One region of the Rhizobium cerradonense genome, then DNA from elsewhere that is predicted to be linked to it. Evidence: predicted binding sites of a transcription regulator. Region 1 holds the regulator's gene; the other holds the start of a gene.
What was found. Region 1 encodes PhoB, which activates phosphate uptake and scavenging genes when phosphate is short. Its sites were predicted from a motif close to TGTCATNNANCTGTCAT; they were not measured.
Positions count from the first base shown of each region.

Region 1 (3,122 bases):
CGCAGGAACTCGTTGGTCGCAGGGCGGATACCGCCCTCGCCCTGCACGGGCTCGATCAGGATCGCGGCCGTCGCATCGGTGATGGCGGCACGCACCGCGTCGAGATCGCCGAAAGGCACCTGGTCGAAGCCGGGCGCCTTCGGGCCGAAACCTTCGAGATACTTTTCCTGGCCTCCAGCGGCGATCGTCGCGATCGTGCGGCCATGGAAGGCGCCTTCGAAGGTGATGATATGGAATTTCTCCGGATGACCCTTGTAGAACTGGTAGCGACGCGCCGTCTTGATGGCGCATTCCAGCGCCTCCGCACCGGAATTGGTGAAGAATACCTTATCGGCGAAGGTGGCCTCCGTCAGGCGCTTCGACAACTTCTCCTGGCCTGGCACCTCATAGAGGTTGGACAGGTGCCAGACCTTGTCGGCCTGCGACTTCAGCTCTGCAACCAGATGTGGATGGGCGTGGCCAAGCGAATTCACCGCGACGCCCGCGGCGAAATCGAGATAACGCTCGCCGGTCTCCGTGATCAGCCACACGCCCTCGCCTCGCTCGAACCGCAGCGGAGCACGCATATAGGTGTCATAAAGCGGCGCGGTTTCAGCCATGGCGCATTCTCCTCAATCACAACCTTTAGGGCCAATCGTTTCCTTCGAATGAAACGGGCCCGGAAAAATCAAAAATGCCGCCTTGCGGCGGCATGGGCACTATTGATGTTTTGCACTGCGATGTCAACAAAACTGGCGATTTAGCAGGTGCGGCAGAGCACCTCTCGATGGATGGCATGTCTTCGACAACTTATATTGCATAAATGCCACTCACGTATAGCAAGTTGGGGAAAACCTCGAAATCGATTCCTCAAGATTCCCGCGACTCTTGTCACGGAGTCAGCCTCACACTAGGTTAAAAACCAATTACTAGACTGCATGCGGCGGAACTAGTCACCACAATTTTAAAGCGTTTCACGCCTCGACCCAATTCGAGGCAATGGTGAGGGATTCTGCCATCAGAAACGCGATAGCGGAGACAGGGCATGAATTGGACAGACGAACGCGTCGAGAAGCTGAAAAAGCTGTGGTCCGAAGGTTTGAGCGCCAGCCAGATCGCGGCACAGCTCGGTGGTGTCAGCCGTAATGCCGTCATCGGCAAAGTGCATCGCTTGAGCCTGCCGGGCCGAGCGAAGGCCGGTGGTGCGGCAACCACAGCTCGAGCGCCGAAGCGCAATACCTCGGCCCCACGCGCGCCGAATTACGCCTCGCGCGTTGCAACCCGCACGGTTACCCGCCAGCAGGGTGCGACGATGCTCAAGGAAGAGGTCGAGATCGATACGGTCAGCGAAGTCGAATATCGTCCGGCCGCCAATGTGGTCGTTCCGATCTCGCGCCGCCTCGGCCTGACGGAGCTCACGGAGCGCACCTGCAAGTGGCCGGTCGGCGACCCGCTGAAGGAAGATTTTCACTTCTGCGGCAATGACAGCCCGGACTCTTCGCCGTACTGCACCTACCATCAGCGGCTGGCTTACCAGCCGGTGCATGACCGGCGCCGGGCCGCGCACTGAACCACACCAGACAAAGGAAAAACGGGCCGAAAGGCCCGTTTTCTGTTTCCGCCGCTATGTTGGATGGCCAATCGGGTTGCCCCGATCAGGCCTCCCCCATCAGGCCTCCATGGAATAACCCGCGCCGCGAACGGTGCGGATGACGTCCTGCATGTTGGAGAAATTCAGCGCCTTGCGCAGGCGGCCGACATGCACGTCGACGGTGCGTTCGTCGACATAGATATCATGCCCCCACACGCCGTCGAGCAACTGAGACCGAGAGAAGACGCGGCCGGGGGACGACATCAGGAATTCCAGAAGGCGGAATTCCGTCGGCCCCAACCGCACTTCACGGCTCTTTCGGTGGACGCGATGGGTTTCGCGGTCCAGTTCGATATCGCCGCAGCGCAGTACCGTGGACAGGACCTCCGGGCGGGCTCGGCGCAACATCGCCTTGACGCGGGCCATCAGTTCCGGCGTCGAGAACGGCTTGACGACATAGTCGTCCGCGCCGGTGGAAAGGCCGCGCACGCGCTCGCTTTCCTCGCCGCGAGCGGTGAGCATGATGATCGGCAGGCGCTCCGTCTCCGGCCGCATGCGCAGCCGACGGCAGAGCTCGATGCCGGACACGCCGGGGAGCATCCAATCGAGGATCAGAAGATCGGGGATGCGCTCCTGGAGGCGCAGCTCAGCTTCGTCGCCTCTCAGGATAGTGTCGACCTCGAAGCCCTCGGCCTCGAGGTTATAGCGCAGCAGAACGCTTAGCGCTTCCTCGTCTTCTACAACAGCAACTCTCGGAACCATGCGCCTCTGGTCTCCTTCTCTTGGTGTCTACTTTATTCCGTTACCGAACCGACGGTGTTGGCGGTATCGTCCTTCGGGCGCTCGCCTTCGGGCTGGGCACCGGTCGCCATGTAATAGATCGTCTCGGCGATGTTCGTGGCATGGTCGCCGATGCGCTCGATGTTCTTGGCGCAGAAAAGAAGATGCGTGCAGGTGGTGATGTTGCGCGGATCCTCCATCATGTAGGTCAGCATCTCGCGGAAGAGCGAGGTGTACATGGCGTCGATTTCCTCGTCGCGTTCGCGGATCGACACGGCCTTGTCAGGTAAACGGGTCGAGTAGACGTCGAGCACTTCCTTGAGCTGGACGAGCGCCAGTTCGGAGAGGTGTTCGATGCCGCGGGCGAGACGACGCGGAACGCCGGTGCCCTGCACGGCGATGACGCGCTTTGCGGTGTTCTTGCCGAGATCGCCGACGCGCTCCAGATCGGCGGCGATGCGGATGGAGCCCATGATTTCACGCAGGTCCGCAGCCATCGGCTGACGGCGGGCGATGGTGACGATCGCCTTGTCGCCGACTTCGCGCTCGGCGTGGTCGAGAATGACGTCATCGGAGATGACCTTCTGCGCAAGGCTGGCATCGCCGTTTACCAGGGCGCGGACGCTGTCGCTGACCATCTGCTCCGCCAGGCCGCCCATTTCGGAAATGCGGCGCGTCAGGAACTTCAGGTCTTCGTCGTAAGCGGAGAGAATGTGTGTTGAGACCATTTTTTTATCCTCTAGGTGAAAGATGTGAAAGGAACCGCGCGGGG
Region 1 covers NZ_JAQJCK010000007.1:119,369-122,490, forward strand. The annotation lists gene PH547_RS17295 (aspartate aminotransferase family protein) at 1-599, opposite strand, end outside; gene PH547_RS17300 (GcrA family cell cycle regulator) at 1,025-1,549, shown strand; gene phoB (phosphate regulon transcriptional regulator PhoB) at 1,649-2,332, opposite strand; gene phoU (phosphate signaling complex protein PhoU) at 2,365-3,078, opposite strand.

Region 2 (3,122 bases), on a different contig from region 1:
ACATCATCCAGCCGCAGATGGAAAGCCTTGCCCGTGAGATCTCAAAGTTCAACGACGTGCTTTATCTCGGACGCGGCACCAGCTTCCCGCTCGCCATGGAAGGCGCGCTGAAGCTCAAGGAAATCTCCTACATCCACGCCGAAGGCTATGCTGCCGGCGAGCTGAAGCACGGTCCGATCGCGTTGATCGACGAGAACATGCCTGTTATCGTCATTGCGCCCTATGACCGCTTCTTCGACAAGACCGTCTCCAACATGCAGGAGGTGGCGGCCCGCGGCGGCCGCATCATCTTCATCACCGACGAGGCAGGGGCTGCGGCTTCCACCTTGCCGACAATGGCGACGATCACCCTGCCGGTTGTCGATGAAATCATCGCACCGATCATCTTCTCGCTGCCGATCCAACTGCTCGCCTATCACACGGCAGTCTTTATGGGCACGGACGTCGATCAGCCGCGCAATCTCGCCAAGTCGGTGACGGTAGAATAGGCCGTATTCCCCGCTCTTTTCCTAAAATAACGTCGTCGTGAATGGGGCGCCGATTCCCATTGATGACATGACTGCCGGGTTGTGCGACGCGCCGATTTCTGGCACGTTTTACGGAGGAGATGGTGGGGGAATTTGCCGGTTAGCGGTGGCGACGGAACGGAGTTTTCGAACGGCGAATGACGGAAAAACCCATCAAAGTGTCTGTGGCAACGCGGATCAGAAATAATTTCCTGGCGGGCCTGATTATCTGCGCGCCGATCGCCATTACGCTCTGGCTCACTTGGTCTGTGGTCCACTGGGCCGATAGCTGGGTCAGGCCCTATATTCCGGCCCGCTATGATCCCGAAAGCTATCTGAACTTCGCGGTTCCTGGCACCGGCTTGGTGATCGCGATGATCTTCATCACGATCGTCGGTTTCCTCGCCAAAAACCTCATTGGCCAAAGCATCGTCCGTTTCGGCGAATCGATCGTTCATCGTGTGCCGCTGGTGCGAACCATCTATAAGAGCGTGAAGCAGATTTTCGAAACCGTGCTGAAAGAGCAGGGCACGTCTTTCAAGAAGGTTGGCCTAATCGAATATCCGAGCCCCGGCCTCTGGTCGATGGTGTTCATCTCGACCGATGCCAAGGGTGAAATCGCCTCCAAGTTTAACGCTATGGGGCATGACATGGTGGCCGTTTTCCTACCGCCGACGCCGGTGCCGACAGCCGGTTTTCTGGTTTTCGTTCCGCGTGAAAAGATCACCATTCTCGACATGAGCCCGGAAGACGGCGCCAAACTGCTGATCTCCGGCGGATTGGTCTCACCGGAATATCGGGAAAAGCTGATCGGCAAGGAACTGCCTCCGCCGGCGCCTGTTCCCGCAAAGACTTTGTCTTAGAGCCAGCCATTTCCTGATCTCCCCCTCTATCGCCCACGCGTTTGGGGCGAGTTGTCATGTCCTTATCATGTTGCCGTCTTAGACCGTCTGCCGGAAAGGCAATCGGGCGCATCTCATTGTCGAATGTCTGGGCTCAGTGCCGGACGTATCGTTCGACGCGGCTTCAGGCCGGGTCTGGAGGTGAATGCCGTTCCAGCCAAAAGGGCTTTTTCATCAGGAGGATATTGCCGTGAAAAATGTGCATTCAATGACTTTGCCGCTGCTCTCCGTAGCGCTCGCCACTTTCGTTTTTGCTGCGCCGGCCGCAGCCCTCGCCGATAATTCCGTTACCGTCGGCAATGTCACGCTGGTCAACAAGGGCCGCGTCGCCGTCGGGCGCATCCCGGCCAATCAGCGCGACAAGTTCGGCGAGACCTTCGGCTCCGGTTCGGGCATGTCCATCGACACCAAGAGCTGGGTGCGCAATGCCGATGGTTCCTACAAGGGTTCGCTGTGGCTGCTGCCGGATCGTGGCTATAATGCTGTCGGCACTACCGACTATCGTCCGCGCCTCAACACCGTCGATATCCAGTTGACGCCGGTTGCTCCGGGCGCAACACCGCCGGCCGGCAAGGAACAGTCTGGCGTCGTCGCCAAGCTTGCCGACACCATACTGCTCACCGACAACAAGGGCGCCGATACGACCGGTCTCGACCCTGCTAACGGCACTCGCCATCCGGAAGGCAGCATGCCGCTGCTGCCTCAAGCGCCGAACGGCAAGATCTCGCTCGACAACGAGGCCATCGCCCGTCTGTCCGACGGCACGATGTTCATCAGCGATGAATATGGCCCCTATATCTACCGCTTCTCCGCTACGGGCCTAATGATGTCTGCCACCCAGCCGCCGGCTGCACTGCTGCCGATGCGCAATGGCGCGGTGAACTTCGCTTCCAACAATCCGGGTCCGGGCGAAACGGCTCCCGATCCGAAGGATCCGACGAGCGGCCGCCAGAACAACCAGGGCCTCGAGGGCATGTCGATGACCCCGGACGGTAAGTTCCTGATTGCCGTGCTGCAGTCGGCAACCCGCCAGGATGGCGGCGATTCCAGCTCGACCCGACAGAACACCCGCGCGCTGATCTACGATGCCGCTGATCTGGCGCATCTGAAGCTCGTGCATGAATATGTCGTGCCGCTGCCGGTCTTTAAGGACGACAAGGGCAAGACGCTCGTCGCTGCCCAGAGCGAAATCGTGGCCCTGTCGCCGACAAACTTCCTGATGCTCGCTCGCGATAGCGGCAATGGTTACGGTGTGAAGGGCGATAAGTCGCTTTACCGCAGCATCAACATCGTCGATGTCTCGGCGGCCACGGATATTGCCGGCAGCAAATTCGATGCCGACACGGCGCTCGCTCCCAAGGGCGTTCTCGATCCGTCGGTAAAGCCGGCTGCGGTCAGCCAGTTCATCGATATCAACGATAGCGCCGATCTGGCTCGTTTCGGTCTCCACAATGGCGCGCCGAACGATCGCAACAACCTCTCCGAAAAGTGGGAGGCCATGTCGCTCGTCAGCGTCCAGGATCCGAAGCTGCCGGATGACTATTTCCTGTTTGTCGCCAATGACAACGACTTCCTCACCCAGGACGGTTTCCAGGTTGGCGCGGCCTATAAGGGCGATGGCGGAGGCGATGTCGACACCATGTTCCAGGTGTTCCAGGTGACGATCCCCGGCCTGTCGGCCAAGTAACGGCCTGCGATTTGGATGGACGCGATT
Region 2 covers NZ_JAQJCK010000001.1:237,112-240,233, forward strand. The annotation lists gene glmS (glutamine--fructose-6-phosphate transaminase (isomerizing)) at 1-488, shown strand, start outside; gene PH547_RS01230 (DUF502 domain-containing protein) at 665-1,369, shown strand; gene PH547_RS01235 (esterase-like activity of phytase family protein) at 1,599-3,095, shown strand.
Region 2: PH547_RS01235 (esterase-like activity of phytase family protein) is a predicted target of PhoB. The motif match lies at 1,422-1,438, and genes of this name have one in related genera.